DNA from 2 places in the Idiomarina sp. 29L genome. Region 2 is predicted to be linked to the other one. Evidence: predicted binding sites of a transcription regulator. Region 2 holds the regulator's gene; the other holds the start of a gene.
The links. The regulator ArgR, encoded in region 2, controls arginine synthesis, uptake and breakdown. The targets are predictions, from matches to a motif close to ANTGAATANNTATTCANT.
Positions count from the first base shown of each region.

Region 1: gltB (glutamate synthase large subunit) is a predicted target of ArgR. The motif match lies at 12,381-12,398, and genes of this name have one in related genera.

Region 1 is NZ_SDJS01000001.1:83,547-99,523, forward strand. It holds gene EST55_RS00415 (diguanylate cyclase) at 1-424, shown strand, start outside; gene aspS (aspartate--tRNA ligase) at 494-2,263, shown strand; gene EST55_RS00425 (YebC/PmpR family DNA-binding transcriptional regulator) at 2,298-3,047, shown strand; gene ruvC (crossover junction endodeoxyribonuclease RuvC) at 3,054-3,590, shown strand; gene ruvA (Holliday junction branch migration protein RuvA) at 3,612-4,229, shown strand; gene ruvB (Holliday junction branch migration DNA helicase RuvB) at 4,239-5,258, shown strand; gene ybgC (tol-pal system-associated acyl-CoA thioesterase) at 5,646-6,056, shown strand; gene tolQ (protein TolQ) at 6,060-6,770, shown strand; gene tolR (protein TolR) at 6,767-7,195, shown strand; gene tolA (cell envelope integrity protein TolA) at 7,198-8,094, shown strand; gene tolB (Tol-Pal system beta propeller repeat protein TolB) at 8,107-9,456, shown strand; gene pal (peptidoglycan-associated lipoprotein Pal) at 9,505-10,041, shown strand; gene ybgF (tol-pal system protein YbgF) at 10,064-10,822, shown strand; tRNA gene EST55_RS00480 (tRNA-Lys) at 10,957-11,032, shown strand; tRNA gene EST55_RS00485 (tRNA-Lys) at 11,062-11,137, shown strand; gene nadA (quinolinate synthase NadA) at 11,234-12,274, shown strand; gene gltB (glutamate synthase large subunit) at 12,407-15,977, shown strand, end outside.
Region 2 is NZ_SDJS01000002.1:264,113-280,089, reverse strand. It holds gene EST55_RS04960 (CusA/CzcA family heavy metal efflux RND transporter) at 1-2,339, shown strand, start outside; gene EST55_RS04955 (LysR family transcriptional regulator) at 2,529-3,407, opposite strand; gene EST55_RS04950 (efflux RND transporter periplasmic adaptor subunit) at 3,510-4,583, shown strand; gene EST55_RS04945 (efflux RND transporter permease subunit) at 4,583-7,633, shown strand; gene acnB (bifunctional aconitate hydratase 2/2-methylisocitrate dehydratase) at 7,785-10,373, shown strand; gene EST55_RS04935 (DUF4377 domain-containing protein) at 10,609-11,175, opposite strand; gene EST55_RS04930 (DUF885 domain-containing protein) at 11,565-13,307, opposite strand; gene EST55_RS04925 (Dyp-type peroxidase) at 13,424-14,380, shown strand; gene argR (transcriptional regulator ArgR) at 14,356-14,829, opposite strand; gene mdh (malate dehydrogenase) at 15,015-15,947, shown strand.

The sequences.
Region 1 (15,977 bases), on a different contig from region 2:
CGAAAGAACACAAAAGCCATTTGCGGTGCTGTTTTTAGACCTTGACGGCTTTAAGCTAATTAATGACGATTTTGGCCACAATTATGGCGACGAGTTACTCATACAGGCGGCTCAACGTATGAAAAACCTACTGCGTCGCTCCGATACTGTTTGCCGCCACGGTGGCGATGAGTTCGTGGTTATTTTGCCGACAGCCATTGCTGTCGGTTCGGCTCTTGCCGTTGCTCGCAAGTTAGTTGTGCAGTTGGCCAAGCCTTACAAAGTAAAAAAGCAGCAGCTGGAAGTCAGTGTGTCTATTGGTGTCGCAATGTACCCCACCCATGGCAACGATGTAGACACGTTGCTGCGTTCCGCCGATAAAGCCATGTATGCCGCCAAAGCCGCTGGCAAAAATGATGTGCGTTTAGCCAGCACCGATGGATGACATTCAGCCCTAGTTAGCTATAATGTAGCGCTTCACTTTTAACGAATTCGTCGGTAGTAGGAAAAGTACATGCGCACGCATTATTGTGGACAAGTAAACGCAGAACTCGCAGAGCAACAAGTTACTTTATGTGGCTGGGTCAATAAACGCCGTGATTTAGGTGGCTTAATCTTCATTGACTTACGTGACAGAGAAGGCTTAATTCAGGTCGTTTTCGACCCGGATCAACAAGCACTGTTTGAGCAAGCTGAAAAGTTACGCCAAGAGTTTTGTGTGCAAATTACCGGCACAGTAAATCGTCGCCCTGAAAGCCAGGTAAATGCCAACATGAAAACCGGCGAAGTTGAACTGTTGGCCTCTGAGCTCAATATTTTAAGTCGCTCTGAGCCGTTACCTATCGACTTTAACAGCCAGGTGAGTGAAGAAGCCCGCCTGCGCTATCGTTACTTGGACTTACGTCGTCCGCAGATGAACGAAAAACTTCAGTTTCGTGCAAAAGTTACTAGCGCCGTCAGACGTTTTCTGGACGACAACGGTTTCTTAGATATTGAAACGCCAATGCTGACGCGTGCGACACCTGAAGGCGCGCGCGACTACTTAGTACCAAGCCGCACACATAAAGGGCGCTTCTTCGCGTTGCCACAAAGTCCACAGCTATTTAAACAGCTACTGATGATGTCAGGCTTTGATCGCTATTACCAAATCGTAAAGTGTTTCCGCGACGAAGATCTGCGCGCCGACCGCCAACCTGAGTTTACTCAAATCGATATCGAAACCTCGTTCATGACCGCTGAGCAAGTCATGGAAGTCACCGAAAAAATGACCCGAGAGTTATTCGATAGTTTGCTGGGTATTGATTTGGGTGACTTCCCAAGCATGACGTGGCATGAAGCAATGAAGCGTTACGGCTCAGATAAGCCAGATTTACGTAACCCGCTTGAGCTGGTTGACGTTGCTGACTTATTGAAAGACGTAGAGTTTAAAGTGTTCTCCGGTCCGGCGAACGACGAAAAAGGACGCGTTGCTGTTATTCGCCTGCCGGGTCAGGCGGAAAATGTGTCGCGTAAGATGATTGATGAATACACCAACTTCGTGGGTATTTACGGCGCGAAAGGCCTTGCGTGGATAAAAGTCAATGACTTGTCTCAAGGTCGTGAGGGCTTGCAATCACCCATTCTTAAGTTCCTTCCGGACGATGCGTTAAACGCAATTCTTGAGCGGACAGAAGCTGAAACGGGTGACATTCTGTTCTTTGGCTCAGACAAAGCCAATACGGTTGCCGAAGCAATGGGCGCGTTGCGTTTGAAGCTGGGTGAGGAATTTGGTTTGGTCAGTGACCAGTGGAAACCATTATGGGTTGTCGACTTCCCAATGTTCGAAGAAGACGACGATGGCTCGTTGGCGGCTTTGCACCATCCGTTTACAGCCCCAGTTAATGTAACACCGGATGAACTTCGTGCGAACCCGGCAAAGGCACTGTCTAACGCTTATGATATGGTTCTAAACGGTGTTGAAGTGGGCGGCGGTTCAACACGTATTTTCGACAACGAAATGCAGCAGGCGGTATTCGAAGTTCTGGGCATTGGCAAAGAAGAAGCACAAGAGAAGTTTGGTTTCTTGCTTGAGGCGCTTAAGTACGGTACCCCTCCGCACGCAGGTCTGGCTTTCGGGTTGGACCGGCTGGTGATGCTGATGGTGGGAGCAAGCTCAATTCGTGATGTGATTGCATTCCCGAAAACCACCACCGCAGCTTGTGTACTGACGGATGCCCCTGGGTTAGCGAACCCGGAAGCGCTGAATGAACTTGGCGTGAAGAGCACCGTCGAAGACAAAGAGTAAACACATTCAACGATTAAACTTTGTGGGGTGAAACATGGCAGGTCACTCGAAGTGGTCGAACATAAAACACCGAAAGGCCGCGCAGGATGCTAAGCGTGGCAAAATTTTCACAAAATTGATTCGCGAAATTAATGTCGCCGCCCGTGAAGGCGGCGGCGATCCTGAAACCAATCCGCGTTTGCGGGCCGCTATTGATAAAGCGCTATCGAATAATATGAAGCGCGACACCATTGATACAGCTATCAAACGTGGTACCGGCGAAATGGAAGGTGACAACGTTGAGGAGCTGACCTACGAAGGTTATGGCCCTAACGGCGTTGCCATTTTACTGGAATGCATGACAGACAACAAAAACCGTACGGTTTCTGAAGTACGCTATGCGTTTAGCAAACACGGTGGTAACTTGGGCACCGACGGCTCGGTGGCTTACCTGTTTAACAAAATGGGCGTTATTAGCTACGGTACCGATGTGACCGAAGAGGATGTGATGGAGGCAGCATTGGAAGCCGGAGCAGAAGACATCGTAAAATATCCGGGCAGCGGCCTCGATGTTATGACGTCACCGGAGAACTTTGGTCCCGTTAAAGACGCGCTAGACGCTAGAGGGCTGGAAGCGTCCAACGCGGAGGTCACACAGGTACCCGACACCAAAGTCGATTTGGACGAAGACAGTGCACGTTCGTTTTTAAAGCTGTTGGATGCGCTGGAAGACTTAGACGACGTTCAAAACGCTTACCATAACGCTGATATTTCTGATGATGTATTGGCTAAGTTGGACAATTAAGGACTCATGAGCGTCATATTAGGTATTGACCCAGGCTCACGGTTAACTGGATATGGCGTTATTCAAAAGCATGGTCGTAAATTTCATTATTTAGGCAGTGGTTGTATTCGTGCGACAGGCTCGCCGACAAAGCCGCTGTCGCTTGCCGATAAGTTACGCTTGATTCATGACAGTGTTAGTGAATTAATCACTCAGTTTAGTCCCACCGAATTTGCTATTGAACAAGTGTTTATGGCGAAAAATCCTGATTCAGCACTGAAGTTGGGGCAGGCGCGAGGCGCTGCAATAGTAGCGGCCGCAAGGGCAGGACTGCCGGTGGCGGAGTACTCAGCGCGACAAATAAAACAAGCCGTTGTCGGTAATGGTGGCGCAGAAAAAGAACAAGTACAGCACATGGTGGTTGCGCTACTCAACTTACAGAAAACACCCCAGGCGGACGCTGCAGACGCGCTCGCCGTTGCACTATGTCATGCGCAAAGCGCAGGAAGTTTGCTGAAAATGTCAGGGGCAGCGAAGAAAACCGTTCGTGGTCGGCTACGTTAATTTTATAGGGAGAGGACTCTTGTGATAGGACAAATTCGAGGTACGCTGCTAGCCAAACAACCACCAGAAGTTTTGGTTGATGTGAATGGCGTCGGCTATGAAGTCCAGTTACCCATGACCTGTTTTTACGACCTGCCAGCCACAGGCGAACCGGTGACACTGGTGACGCATTTTGTGGTTCGGGAAGACGCTCAACTACTGTATGGCTTTAACTCGAACTCAGAGCGCTCCTTATTTCGGCTGTTGATAAAAACGCAAGGCGTGGGGCCAAAGTTGGCGCTTGGCATTTTATCGGGGATGTCCGCTGACGAGTTTGTATTTGCAGTGAAGCAGAATGACGTCAGCCGGTTGGTGAAACTGCCGGGCGTTGGCAAAAAAACCGCCGAGCGGTTAGTGATTGAAATGCGTGACCGACTGAAAGACTGGGCTTCTGCAACACCCGCTACGGATGCGATGCCGGTTGATAATAAGGGCGTTGACGCTCGTATTCATCCGGCTGATACCAGAGCCGATGCGGTGAGTGCCTTAGTGGCTCTTGGTTATAAAGAAAATCAAGCTGAAAAAGCCATTCAGAAAGTGTACTCTGCTGAACATAGCAGTGAAGTTCTGATACGACTGGCATTAAAAGAGCTGTCTTAAGGTAAAGCGATGATAGAAGCCGACCACATTCCAACTGACCGAATTGTTGAAGCCGATGTACAGGGTGACGATGAAGCCATTGATCGTGCTATTCGCCCGAAAAAGCTGGATGAATATACGGGTCAAAAACACGTCGTTGAACAAATGGCGATTTTTATTGAGGCTGCTCGGAAAAGGCAGGAAGCGCTTGACCATTTATTAATTTTTGGTCCACCGGGACTGGGGAAAACTACGCTGGCAAACATTGTTGCTAATGAACTGGACGTTAATATTAAAACAACTTCAGGACCTGTTCTGGAAAAGGCTGGCGATTTAGCGGCATTGTTGACGAACTTAGACGAGCACGATGTTCTTTTTATTGATGAAATTCATCGGTTAAGCCCCGTTGTTGAAGAAATTTTGTATCCGGCAATGGAAGATTACCAGCTGGATATAATGATTGGCGAGGGGCCAGCAGCCCGGTCAATTAAGCTCGACTTACCGCCTTTTACGTTGGTGGGGGCCACCACTCGAGCTGGTGCTTTGACATCACCACTGCGCGATCGCTTTGGTATTGTGCAGCGGCTTGAGTTTTATGACGTAGAAGAATTAACCGATATTGTGTCGCGTTCAGCCCATTTTATGAACGTGACAATGAAAGAGGGCGGCGCTAAAGAAATTGCACGACGTTCGCGAGGAACACCAAGAATTGCTAATCGCCTGTTACGTCGGGTGCGCGACTACGCCGAAGTTAAAGGTAATGGTGAAATTGACCAGGAAACCGCAAACGCAGCACTCACGATGGTCGATGTTGATCACGCTGGCTTTGATTACATGGATCGCAAACTTTTATTAGCCATTATGGAAAAATTTATGGGTGGTCCTGTCGGGCTTGATAATCTTGCGGCGGCAATTGGTGAAGAAAAAGATACCATTGAAGATGTGCTGGAACCTTACCTTATTCAACAGGGGTTTTTACAAAGAACGCCGCGAGGCCGCCTGGCAACGCCAAGAGCTTACCAGCACTTCGGATTGAAACCTGATAAATAGGTAAAAAAAAGCCCGCACAAAAGTACGGGCAAATAGAACAACAAGAAGGAAGTTAAATCCAGGGAACAATCTAAGAAGAAGTGACAACCAATCTCTTCGTCTGTGATATGTGGCGTATTATAAGTATTATAGGCGCTTGATCAAACAAGAAAAATTGCTTTCTCGCATTAGAAAAACTAATTCGCAGTAAGGTGAAGCTGCTCAAAAAAAGCGCAACATAATTATAACAAAATTAAAAATAGCATATAAAACAGTGGTTTTTTGTTTTTATGTTTCAGTTCTGTCATAAAAAAAAGTCTGTTGATAATTTAACCAGCGACACTTTTGGCGCTTTCTTTACAAATTATTACATTACCGTAACTTTTCAGAACTTTACCCGAGGTGATAATGTCTCAGTATCAGTTTGAATGGCCTATTCGTGTGTACTATGAGGACACCGATGCAGGTGGTATTGTTTATTATGCCAATTATCTCAAATTCCTTGAGCGGGCCAGAACAGAATGGTTACGCTCTTTAGGGATTGAACAGGACACTTGGTTAGCTCACAATATAGCCTTTGTGGTGCGTAAGGTTGAGCTTGATTTAAAAAAAGCAGCTCGATTCAACGAAGAGCTAACAGTAACTGTTGACGTTATAAAAAAGAAAAAAGCGTCGTTAATGTTTAAACAAAATGTTTTGGGAAAAGATGGCAGTGTTCATTGCTCGGCGGTTGTAACTGCTGCGTGTGTTGATAACTCGGTAATGAAACCTGTAGCTATTCCGACATCTATTTTATCGCGTATTGAGACAGAGGTTTAGAGCGTGCAAGCAGAGCTATCTTTTATTGACTTATTTTTGCAAGCCAGCTTATTAGTGAAGCTGGTTATGGTTATCTTACTCGCCATGTCGGTTTGGGGCTGGGTATTGATATTTCAACGCCGAAAAGTGCTCAACCAGGCGCAAAAAGATGCGCTAAAATTTGAAGATCGCTTCTGGTCTGGGGTAGACCTTGCGCGCTTGTATCAAGAAATTTCTGCGCGTGCAAAAAACGCCCGGGGTATGGAGCTGATGTTTCATTCAGGCTTTAAAGAGTTTGCTCGTCTGCGAAATCAATCGGGCGGAAACAACCAATCCATGCTGGAAAGTGCCTTCCGCGCAATGCGCGTTGCGCATGCCAGAGAAATGGAAAAGCTCGACAGCCATTTAGGAACGCTGGCAACCATTGGATCTATCAGCCCTTATATCGGCTTGTTTGGTACAGTATGGGGTATTATGAATGCGTTTATCGCATTAGGTGCCGTGCAACAAGCAACGCTTGCTATGGTTGCGCCGGGTATCGCTGAAGCGCTTATAGCAACCGCTTTGGGCTTATTTGCGGCGATACCAGCGGTGATCGCATTTAACCGCTTTACGACGCGTGCGGAAAAAATAGATGGCCAGTACATGAACTTTATTGATGAGTTCACTTCTATACTGCAGCGTCAGGCATTGGCAAAGTCATCAAAAGAGAAAGTGGAAGGTGAGTCACTATGATGGTCATGCCGCGCAAACGGCGTAAGCCGGTTGCTGAGATAAACGTGGTGCCATACATTGATGTGATGCTCGTTCTTCTTATTATTTTTATGGTAACGGCACCGTTAATTACTCAAGGGGTAAAGGTCGATTTACCTAAAGCGACGGCAGAGCCACTGTCAGAGGACAGTAAACCGCCGTTGGTTGCCTCGGTAGATGCCGAAGGTCGTTATTATCTAAACCAAGGGGATAGCCAGGATACGCCAATGCGGGCCGACGAGCTTGCAACCTTGGTGGCTGCCCATTTACAGGTGGAGCCTGATACGCCGGTTATGGTGAATGGCGATGGTGCGGTATCTTATAATCAAATTGTACAACTCATGGTTCTGCTGCAGCGAGCAGGTGTGCCGTCAGTTGGTTTAATGACAGATTCGTCGGAAGAGTAGTTGTGGATAAATCGGAGAGCTTAACGTTACCGCTCATATACTCGATAGCAATACACGCTGTTATAGCCGGTGTGTTGCTCATTAGCTTTGAGTTTACCCCATCGACTCCGGAGGCGATGGAAGTTAACTTGAATCAAAGTGAGTTAGAGCCTTCGGAAGAAATTGTCAGTGCGGTTTCGGTAGATAAGTCAAAAGTTCAGGAACAAGTTGAGCGAATTCAACGTCAAAAGGCGGAAGCTGAGGCTGCTGAACAACGTCGAATTGAGCGTTTAGAACGTCGAGCTGAGGAAGCACGTAAAGCAAGAGAACGCGAAGAGCAGCGTCAAAAAGAAATAGAGCGGCAGCAGGAAATCGAACGTCAGGAAGCGGCACAAGCTCGCAAAGAAGCTGAACAAGCTAAGAAAGAAGCACAGCGCTTAGCGGAAGAGCGAGCAAAAGCAGAAGCGGCAGCTAAAGAGGCAGAGCGTCGAAGAAAAGAAGCGGAAGAAGCTGAACGAAGAGCGGCTGAAGAGCGTCGCAAACGCGAAGAAGCAGAGCGTCGTGCCGCTGAACGAGAAGCTCAGTTGAAAAAAGAAATGGAAGAAGAACGTGCGCGTCGTCAGGCGGCAAGACGTCAACAAGTGCTGAGTGAAATTGAAAAGTACCAAGCGCTTATAAGACAGACCATTCAGCGTAACTGGACCGTCGATGATTCCATGCAGGGTAAGTCATGCGAGTTAACTATTAGTGTTGCGCCGAGCGGGTTTGTTAAGTCGGTCGATACCGGAAGCGGTGATGCCAGTGTATGCCGCTCGGCTCGCAATGCGGTGCTGAAAGCAAATACGTTACCGGTGTCTGAAGACCCGGAAATTTATCAGCAGATGAGTACAATCAAACTGACTGTTAAGCCACAGTTGTAATTAGGGTGACCAATGAAAAAAATCGTATTTCAAGCCATAGCCTTACTGTTTGTAGTGATGAGTTCCGCCCGCGCCGGCGTGCTGGAAATTGTCATTACTGAAGGTATCGACACGGCGCGACCTATTGCTGTGGTTCCTTTTGAATGGAAAGGTGAGGGGCAACCGCCCGGTAACTTAACTGACGTTATTGCTGCTGACTTAAGACGCAGTGGTCGGTTTAACCCTATTCCCACAACGGCAATGCCTCAGCGTCCAACAAAAGACGGTGATATTGACTATTCGGCCTGGGCCAAAATGGGGGTTGAAGCCGTATTAGTTGGTTCGGTTGAACCGTATTCAGTTGACCGCTATATGGTTAAATTTGAACTGATTGATGTGTTACGCGGCCAAATTACGGGGGGTAATGCCCAAATGCTGCGTAATGGCGAACTGGTGCAAAGCAATGACCATGTGCTTGATTCTCGTTCAAGTGTTATTGATGGTGATCAATTTCGTAGCTATTCGCACCGAATTTCGGATGTTGTGTATGAAGCGCTGACTGGTGAAAAAGGCGCGTTTATGACAAAAATTGCCTACGTCACTGTTAACCATGATGACCGTTACCCTTATAAGTTGGCAGTTGCTGACTACGACGGTGCGAATGAAAAAATCTTATTGCGCAGCCCTGAGCCATTAATGTCCCCGTCATGGTCACCAGACGGTAACAAGCTGGTCTACGTGAGCTTTGAGAATAAAACGGCGGAGATATTCATGCAGGATATTTACACCACTCGCCGTGAAAAACTGACGTCATTTCCGGGGATCAATGGTAATCCTGTGTTCTCACCAGACGGCTCAAAATTGGCCATGGTATTGTCAAAGGACGGTAACCCGGAACTCTATGTTTTCGATATAAAAACGAAAAACTTGCAACGAGTTACGCGGAATCGTACGATTGATACAGAACCAAGTTGGACACCTGACGGAAAGTCGCTAGTATTTACGTCAGAGCGTGGCGGTAGACCGCAGCTTTACAATGTAGAGTTGTCGTCAGGTCAAGTTCGCCGACTGACGTTCGAAGGTGAGCAGAACTTAGGTGGTACGGTAGCTCCGTCTGGTAAAGACATGATTCTGGTAAACCGTACCAGAGGGAACTATCATATAGCTAAGCAAGAGTTCCCAAGAGGAACAATGCAGGTTTTAACAAAAACGTCTTTGGATGAGTCACCAAGTATCGCACCGAATGGTAGTATGGTGATATACAGTACAACGCACAATAACAAGCAAGTACTAGCATTGGTATCAACCGATGGACGTTTTAAAGCGCGGTTACCGGCGTCTGATGGGGAAGTTAAGTCTCCCTCTTGGTCGCCATTTATGTAAATAGCCTGAATGGTTGAATTGTTCGATTAAACGATAAGGACGAAAAGGATGCAGCTTAATAAACTTTTTAAAGCTCTGGCAATCGTTGTACCAATGGCAACTCTGGCCGCATGTAGCTCAAACCAGGAAACCGATTCAGGTATGGGCTCAGGTCAGGAAACGAATCAACAAGCAGAACAAGATTCTGGTGTTGAAGTTGGTGCGGCTGAGCGTCAAAAAACGCTTGAAGAACAACGTCAAGAGAAAATGGAAGCATTGCGCAAAGAACACATTGTTTACTTTGCTTTCGATAAGTCTAACGTACAATCTGAATACGCAGAGCTATTAGCTGCGCACGCAGATTACTTAGTTAAGAACCCGTCTGTGAAAGTGGTTATCGAAGGTCACGCTGATGAGCGTGGTACGCCTGAGTACAACATCGCACTTGGCGAGCGTCGTGCACAAGCGGTTGAAAGCTACTTGCACAACTTAGGAGTTCAGGACTCTCAAACTTCAACCGTATCTTACGGTGAAGAAAAGCCTTTAGTTGATGCGTCAACTGAAAGTGCATACGCGAAAAACCGTCGTGCGGTTTTAGTGTACTAATCCTAAATTAGACGGATAGTTCATGAAAAAAACGCTGTTAGCTGTCAGTTTGTTGGTGCCTGGGCTTGCTTTAGCCCAGGCGCCTGTTTCGGGTCTTTCTTCTTCAGGTGACGTTGAAAAGCGTCTGGATCAAATCGAGCGCATGCTTGAGGCTCGATCCAGTGCACAACTCAACATGATGGATCAGCTTAATTCCGTTCAACAAGATGTTGCAGAATTAAGAGGGATAACTGAAGAGCATGCCTATCAATTGGAACAACTTTTACAACGCCAGCGCGAGCTGTATCAGGAAATTGATCGTCGCTTTAATCAGTTAAAGGACAACAATAGCCAGAGTAATGATGCCGGCGCAGGTTATTCCAATATGCAGCAGGTACCGACGCAAGCTGATGGCAGCAGTTATTCAGCAAGCTTGAGCGAAAATGATGCTTACGACAAAGCCATTGCGTTGGTTTTGGAAGATAAGCGTTATGACGCTGCCATTCCTGCTTTCCAGTCCTTTTTGGAGAGCTTCCCTAACTCTACTTATGCGCCAAACGCCCATTACTGGCTTGGACAGCTTTTCTTTGCTCAGCAAGAATATGATAAAGCTGAACAACAGTTCATGACGGTAGTAAAAGACTACCCTGACAGTAATAAGCGTGGTGACTGTTTATTGAAGCTTGGTGCTATCGCAAATGACCAGGGTAACACCGCTGATGCAAAGCGTTATTACGAGCAAGTCATTAGTGAGTACCCGGATAGTACTGAAGCAAATTTAGCCAAGCAACGACTGAATTAACTAACACGAGCGCAACATGTGTTCGTGAATTAATCAGTCAGACAGTTTTTTTCAATTTTAAGTTGCATAAGCGCGTTATTTCAGTAAACTATGCCGCCGTTGCCAAGCAGAACTGGTAACGAATAATTAGCGTTGGGTTGTTAGCTCAGTTGGTAGAGCAGTTGACTTTTAATCAATTGGTCGCAGGTTCGAATCCTGCACAACCCACCACTCGCTAATGCTAAAAAAATCAGAATTATGGGTTGTTAGCTCAGTTGGTAGAGCAGTTGACTTTTAATCAATTGGTCGCAGGTTCGAATCCTGCACAACCCACCACCTCTTCTTTCTGATAACTTAACTACAACCCCCTCTTGAATTCGACTATACTAGCCGCCACGTTATAACGAACACTTGGACATAAGCTGTAATACCATGACTGAGATTCAAACGCTGGATACCCTTGACTATCGGTTTCCACCAAAACCCAAGCCGTTGACGCCTGAAGAAAAACAGGAAACGGTTGAACACATTAAAGCGCTTCTTGAAGAGAAAGATGCGGTTTTAGTGGCACATTACTACACTGACCCTGACATTCAGGCGCTGGCTGAAGAGACAGGCGGTTGTGTTGCTGACTCGCTAGAAATGGCGCGCTTTGGTCGTGACCATCCGGCGAAAAAGCTCATTGTTGCGGGTGTTCGCTTCATGGGAGAGACGGCGAAAATACTGACACCGAATAAACAGGTGTTAATGCCTACGTTAGATGCCGAGTGTTCACTAGATTTAGGCTGCCCTCCGGAAAAGTTCTCAGAATTTTGTGACCAGCATCCGGATCGCACGGTTGTGGTTTACGCAAATACCTCAGCAGCTGTCAAAGCGCGAGCTGATTGGGTCGTTACCTCAAGCATGGCGTTAGAGCTGGTTGATCACTTAGATGCCAAAGGCGAGAAAATTTTATGGGCGCCTGACAAGCATTTAGGCGGCTATATTGCCCGTGAAACGGGCGCAGATATGCTGTTATGGCAAGGTGCCTGTGTTGTGCATGACGAATTTAAAGCCAAAGCGCTCAAAGACATGAAGGCGTTGCACCCTGATGCGGCTATTTTAGTACACCCAGAGTCTCCAGAAAATATTGTCGCAATGGCCGATGCTGTTGGCTCAACATCGCAGCTTATTAAAGCGAGCCAGGAACTGCCTAACGACACCTTTATTGTTGCGACGGATAAAGGCATTTTCTATAAAATGCAGCAACTGCAACCCAACAAGACCTTTATTGAGGCACCAACAGCCGGTAATGGCGCAACATGCCGAAGCTGTGCGCATTGTCCGTGGATGGCGATGAACGGTCTTAAAGCGATTGAGCAAGCGCTTGAAACGAGTGGGGAAGAGCATGAAATTCATGTCGATCCAGAGCTTGGAGAAAAGGCGATGGTGCCGCTGGATAGAATGTTGGCATTTGCTGCGACACTAAAATAACCCCAAAGGTCTCATTACGAGGCCTTTTTTGCTTTATACAACCCGTTTATAACGATAATAAACAAGCTTCCTACCGAACTTCACAACTGCATGCTAATCTAAAATTAATGATTATTTATTCAGGATTAGTGCATGGGACTGTATCAAAATGCAGACGTAAGGGATAACTGTGGTTTTGGCTTGATAGCGAATATTAACGGTCAGGCCAAGCATGACTTAATAACGACTGCTTTGCATGGTTTAGACCGAATGCAGCATCGCGGTGGCATTGGCTCCGATGGTAAAACTGGCGATGGTTGTGGACTATTACTTCAACTGCCGGAGCAGTTTTTCAAAGACTACGCTAAATCTCAAAATTGGTCTCTCAGCAAAAAGTTTGCCGTCGGCATGGTATTTTTCAGTAAAAATCATGACAAAAAGGAAGCCGCGCGACAGCTTATTGAAGAAGAGTTAAAGCAGGAAACGTTAACCGTCAATGGATGGCGTAAGGTTCCAACGGATCCGACCATTTTGGGCACGCAGGCCGCCCAGTCAGAGCCAGCTATTGAACAAGTCATCGTGTCGGCGCCACCGGGGTGGCGAAAAAAAGATCTTGAGCGGCGCCTTTACATGGCGCGCCGCCGAATAGAGCAGCATTACACAGACAACAATGAGCTTTACATAGCCTCGTTATCGAGTCTGGTGATTGTTTATAAAGGACTGGTATTGGCGAGGAATTTGGCCAGTTATTACCATGACTTGGCAAATGAGAGTATGACCACTGCCATTTGTGTGTTTCATCAACGCTTTTCAACGAATACTGAACCCCGTTGGCCATTAGCACAGCCATTTCGTTTCCTCGCTCATAACGGTGAAATTAATACCATACGAGGTAACCGTCAGTGGGCGCGAGCCCGAGCTTACAAATTTCACACGCCACTATTACCCGACCTGCAACGTGCAGCCCCCTTGGTCGGTATGAGTGGCTCAGACTCAGCGTCGTTGGACAATATGCTCGAACTGCTGCTTGCTGGTGGCATGGACTTATTCCGCGCTATGCGTTTATTAATTCCGCCTGCCTGGCAGGGCGATGCGACCATGTCAGATGAGATGCGGGCATTTTATGAGTTTAACGCGCTGCATATGGAGCCCTGGGACGGCCCAGCAGGCGTGGTATTGAGCAACGGTCGGCATGTTGCCTGTAGTCTTGACAGAAATGGCTTACGCCCAGCGCGTTACGTGCTCACTGAGTCCGGCATACTCACTATTGCGTCCGAAGTCGGCATTTGGGACTACGATGAGGCAGAGGTAACAGAGAAAGGACGTTTAGGTCCGGGTCAAATGATGGCGGTTGACACCTATACGGGGAAGATTTGGTATAACGATGATATTGAAACGGATCTTAAAGAGCGTCACCCTTATAAACAGTGGTTGTCGCAAAACCGCCGCCGCTTAGTGCCGTTTGAGCATAGTCACGCCGACAAAATCGGCCAGCGACTTTACGGTGACGAGACCATGGCCGTATTCCACAAAGCCTTTCTCTATTCTGAAGAAGAGTTGCAACAAGTTATTAGTGTTCTTGCCAAAGATGGGCAGGAAGCGGTTGGCTCAATGGGTGATGATACGCCCCAAGCTTTTTTGTCCAAACAGCCCAGACTGCTTTACGATTATTTCCGGCAGCAGTTCGCGCAGGTTACCAACCCGGCAATTGACCCAATTCGCGAACGTCACGTCATGTCCTTAAGCACCATTATTGGCCGCGAGCATAATGTCTTTAACGAAGCCTCAGGTGATGCTGATCGGGTGGTATTTGAGTCGCCCATTTTAATGTATACCGACGTTAAACAACTGCGGGACTTAGACGAAAAACATTACCGCAGTATGGACTTTTCATTGGCATTTAATCCAGCGGATAAATCGTTACAGCAGGCGCTTAATGAGCTTGTTGAAAGAGTGGTTGAGGCGGTAAGAAAGCAAAGTGTGGTTATTGCCATTCTGAGCGATCGCCATTTTGAAAAAGATGATATCACTATTCCGGCGCCAATGGCGGTTGGTGCGGTTCAGCAGGCGTTGGTCAATGAAAACCTGCGTTGCGACTCTAATATTATTATCGAAACTGCTTCTGCGCGTGACTCACATCACATGGCGGTTCTACTGGGTCTGGGGGCCACGGCAATCTATCCATTCCTCGCATATGAAACGGTTGAGCAGTTAGCCGGGCAGCAGAAAATAGACCTGCCAGTCAGAGAAGCGTTACTGAATTACCGTAAAGGGCTGAACAAAGGTTTATTAAAAATACTTTCGAAAATGGGCATATCGACAATTTCCGGTTATCGCGGTGCATCGCTGTTTGAGGCCGTTGGGCTTAATTCGGATGTCAGAGAGTTATCATTCTGCAATATGCCGGCGCGTATTAACGGTACCGGTTTTGATGATATTCAGCAGGATTTACTGCAACGCTTTCAAAAAGCCTGGTTAAAGCGCAAACCGCTAGCTCAGGGAGGCTTATTAAAATATGTGCATGGCAGTGAGTACCATGCTTATAACCCCGATGTCGTGGTTGCATTGCAAGAAGCAGCTAATACCGGGGATGAATCAGCTTACAAGGTTTACGCTAAATACGTTAACGAGCGGCCGGTGACTCATATTCGCGACTTGCTGGACTTAAAGCTTCCAAATACGCCTATGATTGACCTCAATGAGGTTGAGCCCAAAGAGCGTTTATACCAGCGTTTTGACACAGCGGCGATGTCGATTGGTGCGCTCAGTTCAGAAGCCCATGAAGCATTGGCGATAGCGATGAATCGAATTGGCGGTCACTCGAACTCGGGAGAAGGGGGCGAAGACCCTAAACGGTTCAATACTGAAAAGAACTCGCGCATTAAACAGGTCGCGTCAGGCCGCTTCGGAGTGACACCGCACTACCTCGTTAATGCTGATGTTATTCAAATAAAAGTCGCACAAGGCGCGAAACCCGGAGAGGGTGGGCAGCTCCCAGGAGAAAAGGTCACGGCAGAAATTGCCCAATTGCGTTACGCGGTACCGGGTACGACATTAATATCACCGCCACCGCATCACGATATTTACTCAATTGAAGATCTCGCTCAGTTGATATTTGACTTAAAACAGGTAAACCCTGAGGCGTTAGTATCGGTAAAGCTGGTTTCTACGCCGGGTATTGGCACTATCGCTACGGGCGTAGCAAAAGCCTATGCGGACCTTATTACGGTGTCCGGCTATGACGGAGGCACCGGTGCCAGTCCGCTCACTTCTGTAAAGTATGCTGGCTCGCCCTGGGAGTTAGGTCTGGCGGAAGTTCATGAAGCGCTGGTAACGAATAAGCTAAGACACAAAATACGCCTGCAGGTTGATGGCGGCTTAAAAACCGGCAAAGACATTGTCAAAGCGGCGATTTTAGGAGCAGAAAGCTTTGGCTTTGGTACTGCGCCAATGGTCGCTCTGGGCTGCAAGTACTTAAGAATTTGTCACTTAAATAATTGTGCGACCGGTATTGCAACACAAGACGAGCTGCTGAGGAAAAAGCATTTCTCTGGCTTACCGGAAAAAGTCATCCGGTTGTTTGAGTTTATGGCAGAAGAAGTGCGCAACATTTTGTCTTACCTGGGGGTAAAAGAGCTTACCGATGTTATCGGGCGCACCGATTTACTTGAGCGTTTACCCGGTGAAACGAAACGTCAGCAAGCTGTAGACTTAAATATGTTGC
Region 2 (15,977 bases):
ACGATGGAGTACTGTTACTGGAAGATGTCGCTCATGTTCGCTTAGGCCCACAGGTACGTCGGGGCGTTGCTGATTTAGATGGCGAAGGTGAAGTGGTTGGCGGTATTGTGGTGATGCGTTACGGCGCTAATGCATTGCAGACCATTGATAACGTCAAAGCGAAACTCGATGAGTTAAAACAAGGTTTACCCGAAGGCGTTGAGCTTGTCACTACTTACGATCGATCGCAGCTGATTCAGGCATCGGTTGATAATCTTACCTCGAAGCTCATTGAAGAAATGGCATTGGTCGCTATTGTCTGTGTTTTGTTCTTATGGCACGCGCGCTCAGCGTTAGTCGCGGTTATTAGTCTGCCGCTGTCAGTGTTACTCGCTATTTGGATAATGAACGGGCTGGGTATCAGCGCCAATATTATGAGTTTGGGGGGCATTGCCATAGCTATTGGTGCTCTGGTCGATGCCGCTATTGTTATGATAGAAAATGCGCATAAGCATTTGTATGCGTATCAGGAGCAGCACAAAGAGCCAGCAAAAGGTGCTCATCGTTGGCGCCTCATTACCGATGCGTGCAGCGAAGTAGGCCCATCTCTGTTTTTCTCTTTGCTGGTCATAACCGTGAGCTTTATTCCGGTCTTTGCGCTGCAAGGTCAGCAAGGTAGGTTATTTGAACCGTTAGCGTATACAAAAACGCTGGCGATGGGCGCGGCCTCTATTCTGGCGGTAACACTCATTCCCGTGCTCATTGCGCTACTCGTCAGAGGAAAAATTCCATCGGAAAATGCCAACCCGTTAACTCGGGGACTCATTTGGCTCTATCGGCCGTTTTTAAATCTCACGCTGCGTTGGCCGAAAGTGCTTATCATTTTGTGTGTCGCTGTGACGGCAACCGCTTGGTATCCGTGGCAAAAGCTTGATTATGAACTTATGCCACCGTTGTATGAGGGCGACTTAATGTATATGCCGACAACCTTGCCGGGTATCAGCGTCAACGAAGCTGGAGAGTTGCTTCAACAAACCGATGAACTGATAGCACAGCATCCGCAAGTTGAACGTGTCTTTGGCAAAATCGGACGGGCAGATACCGCGACGGATCCGGCACCGTTAACCATGATTGAGACCAGTATTACTCTGACACCGGAGTCGGAATGGCCTGAGGGTAAAACGGTGGATGACATCATTGCGGAGCTGGATGACGCCGTTCAGATTCCAGGGCTGACAAACGCCTGGGTTATGCCCATAAGAACTCGCATAGAAATGTTGGCAACGGGAGTTAAAACACCGTTGGCGATAAAGGTGAGCGGAGCCGAGTTCGGTGAAATACAAACGTTGGCAACCACTATTGAAAAGCGTCTAGCGGAGCGACAAGAAACGGCATCGGTTATTGCCGAACGTGCCGCGGACGGACGCTACATTGAAGTGACTCCAAAACTGCGTGAGGCCGCTCGCTTTGGTTTAACGCAAGCGGATATTCAAAAGCATCTGACTCAGGCTATTGGAGGAGCAAAGATAGCCACCTCAGTGCAGGGCAATGAGCGTTTCCCGATTAACTTGCGCTATCCGCGTGATGCACGTGACCATATTGATAAGTTGCGAGAGCTGCCGATTAGGGCCGATGGGCGCTGGTTAACCTTATCGGATGTGGCAACCGTTGAGCTGAGCTCAGGACCTGCTGTGTTAAAAAGCGAAAATGCGCGTTTAAGCAGCTGGGTGTTTATTGAACCTGCCGCTGGTGTGACGGTGAGTGAGTACATCGCAGCGGTGAATGATGAACTTAGCCAACTGGAAATGCCAACCGGTTATAACTGGAGCTGGACGGGACAGTACCAGGCCATGCAACAAGTCGAAGCCGATCTGAAAGAGATTATTCCGCTGACATTAGCGCTGATTCTTATACTGTTGTATTTGACGTTTCGCTCCATGAACCAGGCATTGTTGGTTATCGCTACTTTACCACTGGCGTTAACTGGGAGCTTATGGTTGCTCTACTGGCTTGACTATAACCTGTCGCTGGCGGTTGTGGTCGGCATGATAGCCCTTGCGGGTGTTGCTGCAGAATTTGGTGTGGTGATGCTGCTTTACTTAAATAATGCCTGGAAAGGTGTTGGTGAAAAGCGCGAACAGCTGGAGTCCGCAATTGTTGAAGGGGCGGTGCTGCGAGTGCGTCCCAAAGCGATGACGGTAGCAACCATAGTGATTGGGCTCCTGCCGATTATGCTGGGTAGTGGCATTGGCAATGAGGTCATGCAGCGCATTGCCGCGCCAATGGTTGGCGGCATGATTTTGGCGCCATTGGTCTCTATGTTGCTCATTCCTGCTGTGTTTTATCTTGGCAGGAAGTAGCTTAGGGAATACCGGCCGCGAATTCACTGTAGCCTGACGTTATTTACGTCAGGTTAGATATCGAAAGATGCTGGCATGCCTGAATGATTTATACGCCTGTGCCGGCTAGGGAATCTCACCTGATGCAATAGTATCAGGCTACTCGCTTACATCCCTTCAGCGGCAGGTTGTTATTAACGTCGTTCTGAACTAAGAAAACTTCTTCCAAATAGTGTTTGCAGCTGGCCCTAATGTCCGGTTTGCTGAGCGAACCAAATGAATTTCCAGACGGACTTGTTGGATGAAACCGGGAATGCTTATTTCAACCAGTTCACCGGACTCAAGTGCGCTTTCGGCAATATGTCGAGGAATGATCCCCCAACCAAAGCCGGCTTTTAATAGCTCAAATTGAGTGTTCACTTCATTCACGCGTATGCGCTGCTGACTGGGTAAACGCAGTACCGCATCTAAATTAATGCCGATCTCTAAATTTTGAGGCACTAGCATTGGCAACTCGAGCAAATCTTGCCGACTTGATGGTATGCGCCCGAACTCATTCACCAAAGAAGATGCAATGGCCACTGTGAGCTCGAAAGGCGCCACGGGTAGAGTTTCAAAGTCGCCATACTGACGAAATAACGGCAACCATGGGCATAATGCTAAATCAGCAGAGCCTTTATCGATGCGTTTGAGCGCTCGCATTTGTGACTCGCCGTCAATGTGAACTTCGGTGGCGGGGTAATGCTGTTGTATATGCTCAATACTAGGCAGCCACAGCTTACTGTCGCAGGTATGGTCATAGCAAAGCGTCAGCAAGGGTTCGGCCCCGTATTTCAGCTGTTCGGTCAAGGATTGCAAGCGCTCTTGCTGGCGCACGACCTCTTCGGCTTGTCGTAAAAAATGTTGACCTTGTTCGGTTAATTGCAGTCGGTAGCCTTGCCGGTTAAACAGTTCAAAACCAGCGCTTTGTTCGAGCTTTTTCAAGGCCATGCTGACGGCCGATTGCGTTCGGTTTAAATGCTCTGCTGATTTTTGCAGGCTGCCAAGCTCTGCAACCGCAATCAGCATTTTTAAGTGCGATAAATTCATTAAGTTATACTGATTAAGTTTTTAATTTTAATTCAATATAATTGTAACTGTACGTACAGTAAACTATTTATCAATTGAACACTCCCTTATTAGGAACTTGGTATGCGTTGGTTAGTCGTTACATCACTTATCTTACTCATTGCAGCGTGTGGTGAAGCACCCGCACAAAGCGAACAAACACAGGACGCCCGCCCGGTTAAATTGCTGACGGTGAGCGAAAATAGTGGCGCGCAACTTCGAGAGTTCCCGGGCGTGGTGGAAGCCGCTAAAGTGGCGCAACTGACTTTTCGTGTTGCCGGTGAAATTACCGAACTCCCGGTAAGACCTGGGGCGGAGGTTAAGCAGGGTGAACTCATTGCAAGGCTGGATCCGACCGACTATCAACTGGCTGTCGACCAAGCAAAAGCGCAATACGAGTTAGCTCAGTCTCAATACCAAAGAAACAAAGTGTTGGTAAGCGAAGGTGTGATGTCAGAAGCCCAATTTGACCAAATTGAGTCGCAGCGAGCGGTGGCGAAATCGAACTATGAAACGGCTAAAGCAAATTTGGAGTATACGGAGCTGAGAGCGCCTTTTGACGGAGTTATTGCAAGCCTGGCTGTAGAAGCTTATGAAAATATCCAACCGAAACAGCCCATTGTTACCTTGCAAATTAATAACGCGGTGGATGTGAGTATTCAAGTGCCGGAGCAGCTTTTTGCGAGAGTTAAGAAGCAGACTGACTATGAACCAATGATTCGTTTTGATGCTGCGCCAGAATTTCAATTCCGGGCGCACCTTAAAGAGTGGGATTCGCAAGCGGGTCCAGCAACCAATACGTATGAAGTCGTGTTCACTTTACCGAAACCCGACAACCTGAACGTTCTTCCGGGTATGACAGCGACCGTCATTGTTGATATGTCGCAAGTGCTGCGCTCGACAATCACCGGCATTCTGGTACCAACAAAAGCCGTATTTACCAATGGCAGCAGTACCGAACAGCCCCCCTCGTATGTTTGGGTGGTGGGCGATGACATGACCGTTGAAAAGCGCAAGGTAGTAGTTGGTACCGCGACTAATGACGGACTGACTATCGTCAGTGGCTTAGAAGAAGGTGAAACCATAGTGGTTGCCGGTGTTCATCAGCTTCGGGAAGGTCAAGAAGTTCGTGAATGGCAACGCGAACGGGGGCTGTAATGGATATTGCACGCTATAGCATGACCCGAAAAACCACCAGCTGGATGTTTCTGCTGTTGTTGTTGGTCGGGGGAATAGTCGCTTTAACTCAGCTGGGTCGCCTGGAAGACCCTGAATTTACGATAAAGCAAGCAATGGTTATAACGCCGTATTCCGGCGCTTCGGCTCGACAAGTGGAAGAAGAAGTGACTTATCGCCTTGAAAATGCGATCCAGGAACTCAGCTACGTAGACAATATTCGCTCCATATCGAAGCCGGGGCTGTCGCAAATTACAGTGGAGATGAAAAGCATTTACCGGGCGGATGATCTCGAACAAATTTGGGATGAACTTCGGCGCAAGGTCAATGATACGAAACGACGCTTACCGCCGGGCACCGGCGAGCCTATTGTCCGTGACGACTTCTCCGACGTGTATGGTGTCATGTTGGCGATTACAGGACCTGACTACTCGTACAAAGACATTGAGCATTATGCGGACTTTCTCCGGCGTGAGCTGGTCTTAGTTGACGGTGTCGGCAAAGTTATGCTGTCAGGCGAGCGCCAGGAGCAGGTGATTGTCGAAGTTTCCCGGGCCCAGCTGGGAAATTTCGGTATCCCACCTAAGCAAGTCGCCAATTTACTGCAAACACAAAACGCCGTGGCAAATGCAGGCCGTGTGACGATTAATGAAGAGTCCATGCGTATTGCCACTAACGGTGAATTTTCTTCCGTCGAAGACATGGAAAAACTGGTGATTAGTAACCCAGGCGCCAGAGAACGTATTTATTTGCGCGACGTTGCTGACATCTATCGCGAAACGAAGGATATCCCTGATCACGTGGTGCGTTATAACGGAAAGCCGTCACTCTGGCTAGCACTGTCTTTCGCCGATGATGTGAACGTTGTGGAAGTTGGAGAGCGACTTGAACAGCGTTTGGACGAGCTTTCCTACGCTCAGCCAATTGGCATGAACGTTGAGCGCATTTATGATCAACCCCACGAAGTTGAAAACTCCGTTAATAACTTTTTGCTGAATTTAGTCGAGGCGGTAGCGATTGTGGTTGTGGCGCTGCTACTGTCCATGGGCTTTAGAAGTGGTTTGCTGATTGGTTCGGTGTTGCTGCTGACGGTACTCGGCACGTTCATTTTCATGCGGCTTGGTGATATTAACCTGCAGCGGGTGTCGTTAGGCGCACTGATTATCGCCTTAGGTATGCTGGTCGATAATGCCATTGTGATTGCTGACGGTATTATGGTGGGCATGCGTCGGGGGCAGAGCAAACTTCAAGCCGCTACGCAGGTGGTTAAGCAAAACCAATGGCCGCTGTTAGGGGCTACCATTATTGGTATTATCGCCTTTGCACCAATCGGCCTTTCTTCAGACGCCACTGGTGAGTTCGCGGGCAGCTTGTTCTGGGTCTTGTTTATTTCTTTATTGCTAAGTTGGGTAACGGCATTAACGCTGATTCCGTTCTTAGCCGACCGACTCTATTCTGAAAAGGACATTGGCGATGAGAACGAGGATGCCTTTAAGCACCCACTCTATGTAAAGTATCGAAGTGCGTTGCGTTTTTGTTTAACGCACCGGGCAGCCAGCATGTCGGCAATGGTCATTATGCTGGTACTGGCGGTGGTGGGTTTCGGGCAGGTAAAACAAGCCTTTTTCCCACCTTCCACAACGCCACTGTTTTATGTGGACTTATGGTATCCACAAGGGACTGACATTCGCCACACCGAGCAGGACTCGAAACGCCTGGAAGACTATTTGCTGGATAAGCAAGAGGTGGTTTCCGTGGCAACGACCGTCGGTCAGGGGGCTCCGCGTTTTACGCTGACTTATTTGGTTGAAAAAAGCTACGAAAGCTATGCGCAATTGCTGATTCGCGTGAAAGACAAGGAGTCTATGTCAGCGCTCATGGCGGATATTCGGCAACGCATTAAAAACGCTCACCCGGACGTTGAAGACAAATTAATTCGGGTCGAGATAGGTCCGGCAACGCCAGCCAAAATTGAGGCACGTTTTTCAGGACCGGACATTCAGGTGTTACGTCAGTTGAGCGAGAAAGCACAAGCGGTAATGAGGGACGATGCAGGTGCGGTCAATATTCGCTCTGATTGGCGGCAGCGAACCAAGTTATTACAGCCTCAGTATGACGAAGCGGCTGGAAGACGAGCAGGTGTCACTAAAGAGGATGTGAACAACGTATTGCTCGGTAACTTCGTTGGCCAGCAAATTGGCATTTATCGCGACGGAACCGATCTGCTGCCAATTGTAAAGCGAGCACCGGCGGCCGAACGTGTCGACTTGAACAACTGGCAGGAGCTGCAAATTTACAGCCCCGTGTTGGATCGTTTTATACCGCTGGCGCAAGTGGTGAGAAGTATTGAAACCACATGGGAAGATCCGCTCATACTGAGACGTGACCGTAAACGGACACTGACGGTGATGGCTGATCACGATATTTTGAGTAATGAAACCGCAGCTCAGGTGTTCGAACGAGTTCGCCCCAAAATAGAAGCGATTGAACTGCCTTTGGGTTACGAGTTGAGTTGGGGAGGGGAGCACGAAGCGTCAAGCAAAGCACAAAAAGCATTGTTCGGTGCGTTACCGTTAGGCTTTCTGGTCATGTTTATTATTACCGTGCTGCTGTTTAACAGCATTCGACACGCCGCTGTTCTATGGACCACAGTACCACTGTCGATAATTGGTGTGACGGTTGGTCTATTGCTGCTGAATAAGCCCTTTGGATTTATGGCGCTGTTAGGCTTTTTAAGTTTGTCAGGCATGCTGATTAAAAATGGCGTGGTGCTACTGGAACAGGTCAACGTCGAGCTCGAAACCGGTAAATCGCGAGTTGATGCGCTAGTCGAGGCCGCTGTGAGTCGTGTAAGGCCGGTGGGCATGGCGGCGGCAACCACCATACTGGGCATGTTGCCACTTCTGTTTGATGACTTCTTTGCTAGCATGGCGACGGTCATTATGTTTGGTCTCGGGTTTGCGACAGTACTGACGCTGTTCGTCGTGCCTGTTATGTACGCGATTGTTCAAAAAGTGGAGCGCCCTCAATGAGGGCGCAACCATGGCATCCATTCACCTTGTTTATACCCTGAATTATCTGATTTATAGTCCTCTCGCATGGGAATTTCAGCGTAAAATCCGTATAATGCGCCGCACTAGTGAACCGTCTTGAATTCATGCAAGCAAATGAGAGGTAATACGAGTGCTTAAAGAATATCGTCAGCACGTGGAAGAGCGTGCCGCAGAGGGCATCCCTCCGAAGCCATTAAACGCCGAACAAGTGGCCGATCTTGTTGAACTACTGAAGAATCCACCCGCAGGTGAAGAAGACTTCTTAGTCGAGTTATTGTCTGAGCGTGTACCGCCAGGTGTTGATGAAGCCGCTTATGTTAAAGCAGGCTTTTTAAGCGCTTTGGTGAAAGGCGATGTTGAAAGCTCGGTTATCAGTAAGCAAGACGCTGTGAAATTGCTGGGCAATATGCACGGTGGTTACAACATCGAAACCTTGGTTGCTTTGTTAGACGACGCTGAACTGGGTCGTTTAGCTGCCGAAGAATTAAAACACACCATTTTGATGTTCGACGCTTTCCATGACGTTGAAGAAAAAATGAAAGCCGGCAACGAACTGGCCAAAGAAGTGGTTGAGTCATGGGCTGAAGGTGAGTGGTTCACCAGCCGTGACAAAATGGCTGACCAAATAAAAGCGACCGTCTTTAAAGTGACTGGCGAAACCAATACTGACGACTTGTCTCCAGCGCCAGATGCGTGGTCACGTCCTGATATCCCGCTGCACGCTAAAGCCATGTACAAAATGCCGCGCGAAGGCATTACTGATGCAGGCAAGCAGATTGAAGAGCTGAAAGAAAAAGGTCATCCGGTTGCTTTCGTCGGTGACGTAGTAGGTACCGGTTCTTCACGTAAGTCAGCTACCAACTCGGTTCTTTGGAACATCGGTGAAGACATGCCGGGTACGCCGAACAAACGTGCGGGCGGTATCTGTATTGGCGGCAAAGTCGCGCCTATCTTCTTCAACACCATGAAAGACGCAGGTGCGTTGGTATTTGAAGCCGACGTCGAAAAAATGAATATGGGTGATGTTATTACCATTTACCCATACGAAGGCAAAATTGAAAACGAAGCGGGCGACGTTATCGCTGAGTACGATTATGCGTCACGCGTTATTCTTGATGAAGTCCGTGCCGGTGGCCGTATCAACCTGATCATCGGTCGTGGCTTAACGGCTAAAGCGCGCGAATCACTGGGTTTGGGTCACAGCGACTTATTCCTGACACCTGAGCAGCCAGCATCTAGTGACAAAGGTTACAGCCTGGCACAAAAACTGGTTGGTAAAGCCTGTGGTATGGAAGGCGTTCGTCCTGGCACTTACGTTGAGCCGAAAATGACCACCGTGGGTTCGCAGGACACCACCGGTCCAATGACCCGTGACGAACTGAAAGACCTGGCTTGTCTTGGCTTTAACGCTGACCTGGTTATGCAGTCTTTCTGCCATACCTCAGCCTATCCGAAGCCAGTCGATGTTGAAACTCAGCATACACTGCCAGACTTCATCATGAACCGTGGCGGCGTTTCGTTGCGCCCGAACGACGGTATTATTCACAGCTGGCTGAACCGTATGTTGTTGCCGGATACCGTTGGTACTGGTGGTGACTCGCATACACGTTTCCCGCTGGGTATTTCGTTCCCGGCAGGTTCTGGTTTGGTTGCTTTTGCCGCCGCGACCGGTGTTATGCCGCTGGATATGCCAGAGTCAGTACTGGTGCGTTTTAAAGGTAAAATGCAACCGGGTATTACCCTACGTGACCTGGTTCACGCAATTCCTGCGTTTGCCATCAAAGACGGCCTGTTGACTGTAGAGAAACGTGGCAAGAAAAACGCGTTCTCTGGTCGCATTCTGGAAATCGAAGGTCTTGAGCACCTGACCGTAGAGCAAGCGTTCGAACTGTCAGACGCATCAGCAGAGCGTTCTGCAGCGGGTTGTACCATCAACCTGTCAGAAGATTCAGTCAGCGAATACTTGCGCTCTAATATCACTATGCTGCGTTGGATGATCAACGAAGGCTACGGTGATGCGCGTACGCTTGAGCGTCGTGCTCGTAAGATGGAAGAATGGCTTGAAAACCCATCACTGACGCGTGCGGATAAAGATGCAGAATACGCAGAAGTTATCGAAATCGATTTGGACGAAATTAAAGAGCCAATCGTTTGTTGCCCTAACGACCCTGACGACGCTAAGTTCTTAAGCGAAGTTGCGGGCGACAAAGTGGACGAAGTGTTCATTGGTTCGTGCATGACTAACATTGGCCACTTCCGTGCGGCAGGTAAACTGTTAGAGAAGAACTCTGATCCGCTGAACACTCGTTTGTGGATTGCACCACCTACGAAGATGGATAAAGCACAGCTGGAAACCGAAGGTTATTACGATATCTATTCGCGTAACGGCGTACGTACTGAAATGCCGGGCTGTTCACTGTGTATGGGTAACCAGGCTCGTGTAGAAGCGGGGGCAACTGTACTGTCAACGTCGACTCGTAACTTCCCGAACCGCTTAGGTGACGGCGCGAACGTTTATCTGACGTCTGCAGAGCTGGCCGCTGTTGGTGCTATTGTAGGCCGCCTGCCAACGCCTGAAGAGTATCTCGAGTACGCACAGGACATTAATTCGATGGCTGGCGAAGTTTATAAATACCTGAACTTTGACCAAATGGATGCTTTCCGAGACGCAGAAAAAGCGGCCAAGGAAAACATCATCCCAACCATCAACGTGGCTTAATGAGTGCTTAGGTTGCAAGGACTCTTTACGAGGACGCCCGCAAGTACTTCCCTGTAGGGCTTGGCTGGCGCCATCCATGGCGCCAGACACTTCCTAATACCGGCCATAATGTTGTTTCCATTCCCAGCTAAATGCCTATAAAACCGCTTCGGCGGTTTTTTTGTGCCCGATAGTCAGTAGCCTGATGTTCACATCAGGTGCGATGCTTAACAGTTTAACGATGCGTAATACAGAGCTAATTCCAGTCAGTCAGCGTAACGGGCGTGTTATCGCTTGTTAATGTGAACTCGATGTTTATCGCGCCACCACTTTCTCCGTTCTGGACTAAATAGTCACAATCAACACCTTCGCCGCACTGAAATTCGAGAAAGCCAAAGGTGTATAAATTTTCTTCCGGCTCAGCAAATGGAAGGTTCATTAGTTGGACATTGTTGTACGAATATACGCTACCAACAGGCGCTGTTGATTTATTAACAACGTCGACTAACTCATAACCTACGGAGCGCGCATCGGCGTCTGGTGATTCGATATCATAAATCCGAACACGAAGTTGATAAGACGTGCCAAATTCGTAATTGAATCCTTCAATGCTGAGAGGATAAACATGCTCACCGTTATCGGCGACAACATCAGGAAAACAGAGTACTGGGCCAGGTTGATAGGATTCATCAATAAAGCAATACTGCGGTGCATCGGGTATGTCTACTAAGGCTGTGCGAGAGTTATCATCAAACCCAGAGTCACTGCCGCCACACCCAGTTAGTAAAAAGGAAAGGCTTAAAAAGCACAATCGGGAATTCACAGTCTTCGTCCTTAGTTCGTTCTTAAAACCTAAAATTAACATTTTTATAGTTAATATAAAATAAGCCGCCGTGTCGTTGTTCTAGTCGCGAGCTCGTAAAGCGCAACGAGCAGGTTTTTCACTTATGAGCGTTATCAGTGCCGAGTACTTTTGTGGCGGAGTGTCGAAGGCCATGGATTGTTTTAAATACGGATCAAAATAATCGTGAGCGCGACAAATGGTTACAGGGCTTCGTGTGGAGGTATGCAGCGCCAAGGATGGTTTTGAATACGGTAGAAATAAACAAATAGAACCCCTGCTATCGGGAAGTGTCTGGCGCCATGGATGGCGCCAGACAAGCCTTACAGGGACTTACTTGCAGGCGTCTTCCTGATAGCGGGGGTTCTGTTCTATTTCTGCTCAGCTATCCAGTCGTTGATGTGTTGCTCGAGTACTTTCAGCGGCACGCTGCCGTTTTCCAGTACCGCGTCGTGGAACTCACGAATGTCGAACTTATTGCCCAGCTGTTGCTCTGCTTCAGCGCGTAAACGCTTAATCGTCAGCTCACCCAACTTGTACGACAGCGCTTGAGCTGGCCAGGTAATGTAACGGTCAATTTCGGTTTTCACGTTATGCAACGACAACGCGGTGTTGTTGGCCATAAAGTCCATTGCCCGCTCACGACTCCAGCCTTTAGCGTGCATACCGGTATCCACCACTAGACGTGCGGCACGCCACATTTCATAGCTTAGGCGACCAAAGTTGCTGTACGGGTCTTGATAAAAACCGGCTTCCAGACCTAAGTACTCTGAATACAGTCCCCAGCCTTCACCAAACGCGGAAATATAAGTCTGCTGACGGTACTCAGGTAAGTCTTCTAACTCTCCCGCAATGGCATTTTGTAAATGGTGGCCCGGGACTGCTTCGTGCAACGTCAGTGCTTCCATCTGGTATAACGGACGACGGTCTAATGCATAAGTGTTTACCCAATAAAAACCAGCGCGGTCGTCCCGGTTGGTACCAGAGTAACGGCCGGTGGTGTACTTCGGCGCAATCTCTTCAGGAACCGGAGCAATGCCATACGGTTTACGCGGTAAGGTTTTGAACAGCTTAGGTAACTGTCCATCCATCTTCTTCGCAATCCAAGCCGCATAGTGCAACAATTCTTCTGCGGTTTCAGGATAAAACTGGTCGTCAGTACGCAGAAACTCAACGAACTCGTCAAAGTCACCATCAAAGCCGGTTGCTTCAATGGCTTCGAGCATTTCACCGCGAATACGAGCGACTTCCTGCAAGCCTATTTCATGAATCTCATCAGCGGTCATATCCAGTGTGGTGTAATGCTTAATACGGTTTTGGTAAAACGCTTCACCGTTAGGCAGTTCACTGGCACCAACGCTTTCGCGTGCGTTCGGTAAGTATTCGGTGACCATAAACGTAAAATAGTCGTCGTACGCTGGCATAACCTGCTCGTCAATGGCGGTTACTGCGTCAGCTTTTAATGCTTCCCACTCAACGTCGTCGACAAAGCCGGGCTGCTGTACAAATGGCGAAAAGTAAACGCTTTCTTTGGCGTCCTGAACAATGTAGGCCAAGATACTCTCTTCAAACCCTGCCATAGCTGCTGCTGGCTGTGTGTAACCTTCGTCTATCGCTTTTCTTAGCCAGTGTGTCTGTTGCTCCATGTAGCGCGGAATGCTGCGTAACTTTGAAATATAGTTCTGATAATCTTCAACTGAGTTAAAAGACGTGTATGACGGCATAAACGCCAGTGAACTATGGAAGCTGCCTTCAGCGGTTAACGGCATGTAATGCGCATTGAAGCGGTATTCGTCGACACGGTTTTTTAGCGAATAGCGAATCATCGCGTGGTTAATTTTATCTTCATCGCTTAACTGACTCACGTTAATGGCGTCCAGTTGCTCCAGCCACTTTGATTGTTTCTCGTATCGAGCCTTAAGCGCCTCCGGAGACATATCGGTCAGCTCGGTATCGCTGGATTCATTCATTCCTTCCCAGATGCTGTCTGCCAACTGATGAAATTGCTCAGCAACGCTCTGTTGTGCAACGTTTTGTTGGGTCGGTTGCTGTGACGTTGTTGTCGCACAGGCGGTTAACCCTAATAAACTTCCAATAAGAATCAGATTACGCATGATTTTTCCTTGCGGTGTCATAACGAATACAGGCATTCTATAATGCCTTTTGCATGAGTTAATGTAAAAAACAATGCAGTGAACTCACAATAATAATAGTTAAACGGGAGAAAAGGGTGGATAAAGCGCAATCAGGGATATACGCCGAGCCAAATTTGCACGGCTTAACCTTGTTTTGTCACGTCATGAGTGACGATGTTGAGAGCTTACGCCGCAAGTTGTCGCGGTTTCCCTCTATTGTCCAGGACCTCGACGCCCGTTTTTCAGAAGCCATGCTGACGGGCTTTGTCGGTATTGGGGCGGAATATTGGGACATACTGTATCCGCATAAACGACCGTTGCACTTACAGACCTTTCCTGAACTAAGTGATTCCGACCGTGAAGCACCGCGGCATCCATTCGATCTTATTATCCATATTCGATGTGATCGCTTCGACGCTAATTATCTCGCCGGCCGAACCATTATGGAGTGGTTTGGCTACGACATAGAAGTGGCTGAACAGATACGCTCTTTTCGCTATTTAGACGGACGTGACTTAATGGGCTTTATTGATGCGCCGGATAACCCAAGGGGGATGCGTAAACGTCAGGCCGCGCTTATTAATGCAAACGACGATAGCGACTTTGTTGATGGCAGTTATTTGTTTGTCCAGAAAATTCGTTATGACCTGCGCCGATGGGATTATTTAGGCCCTGAAAAACAAGAGCAGATCATGGGGCGGGAAAAAGTCTCCGGTGAACGGTTGCCGGAGGCAATGATTGATGGCGTTACCCACGCCGCTAAAGCGAAGTTGATGGACAAGAAAGAGCAGCCAATACCTTTGTTGCGGCAGAACATGCCCTGGGGAGACTTACGTGAACAAGGGTTATTGGGTATGTATTTTTCTCATGCGCCAAAGAGTGTGGTCGAGTGGCTGAAGATTCGTTACTACGCCGATGAACAAGGGCAGTATGATCCGGTGCTGGATTACTCTCAGGCGGTGTTAAATTCAAGTTTCTTTGTGCCGTCGATACGGTTTTTATCTGAAAACCGTGAGTTACCGAGCACTCAAGAAGACGGCAGTACAGACTGATTCGCAAACAGTTCTTTGACTTTTTGCAGCGTGAAGTCAATATCCTGTACTTTCACCGGTGCGATAAAAATAGTGTCGTCGCCGGCAATGGTTCCCAGTACGCCTTCTTTTTTACCAACCGAGTCGAGTAAACGAGCAATGAGTTGAGCGGCGCCGGGACTGGTGCGAATAATGACCATCACATCATTATGCTGAATATCCAGTACAAGTTGGCTTAATGGTGCTTTAGTAGAGGGCACCGCTAAATCGGGCGGCAGACAGTAAACCATTTCCTGCTTCGCGTTACGGGTTCTGACGGCGCCGTACTTACTCAGCATACGCGACACTTTTGACTGGCTAATACTCTCAAAGCCTTGCTCTTTCAGTACATTAACTATTTCGCCTTGCGAGCCGTAACGCTCTTCACGCAGTAACGTTTTGAAGGCGTCAATTAATTGATCTTTCACCATTATCGTGCCGCTTCCTGACTGTCATTTTATGCTATAATGCGACCAGTTTACTGCATTCTGTGACGCTATTCGAGCTTTGTTATAAAAGGCTTGTCAGTTGTATTTAACAGCGTATTCAAGTACAGTTTTGCACCAAATTCTGCATGTTTATGCAGTTCTAATCGACAAACAAAACGGAGTCTGAGATGAAAGTAGCCGTATTAGGTGCGGCCGGTGGTATCGGCCAGGCATTGTCATTACTTTTGAAAACACAACTTCCAGCAGGTTCAGAGTTATCTTTGTATGACGTTGCGCCAGTAGTTCCAGGTGTTGCGGTTGATCTAAGCCATATCCCTACCGACGTAAAAGTCACAGGCTTCGGTAAAGACGACCTTGCGTCAGCATTAGTTGGCAGCGACATCGTATTAATTCCTGCTGGCGTACCACGTAAGCCAGGTATGGATCGCTCTGATCTGTTCAACATGAACGCAGGCATCGTTAAAAACTTAGTACAAGGTGTTGCAGACAACTGTCCTGACGCTTGTGTTGGTATCATTACCAACCCAGTAAACACCACCGTGCCAATTGCTGCTGAAGTTCTGAAAAAAGCAGGCTGCTACGACAAGCGTAAGCTGTTCGGTGTCACCACTCTGGACGTTATCCGCTCAGAAGCCTTTGTTGGTGAGCTGCGTGGTCTGAATCCAGAAAACGTAAACGTACCGGTTATTGGTGGTCACAGTGGTACAACGATTCTGCCATTGCTGTCTCAGGTTGAAGGTGTTGAGTTTACCGAGCAAGAAATCAAAGACTTAACTCACCGTATCCAGAACGCAGGTACGGAAGTTGTCGAAGCAAAAGCCGGCGGCGGTTCAGCAACCCTGTCTATGGGTCAGGCTGCAGCGCGCTTTGCTCTGTCATTGCTGAAAGGCCTGCAAGGTCAGGACACTGTTGAGTGTACCTATGTAGAAGGTCCGGGCGACAACGCTAAGTTCTTCGCGCAGCCAGTACGCTTAGGCAAAAACGGCGCTGAAGAAATTCTGTCTTACGGTAAGCTAAGCGCTTTCGAACAAAAATGCATGGACGACATGCTCGACGGTCTGAAAGGCGATATCCAAAAAGGCATCGACTTCGCCAGCTAAGCTTTCAGCTATCCGCTCTTGAAAATATTG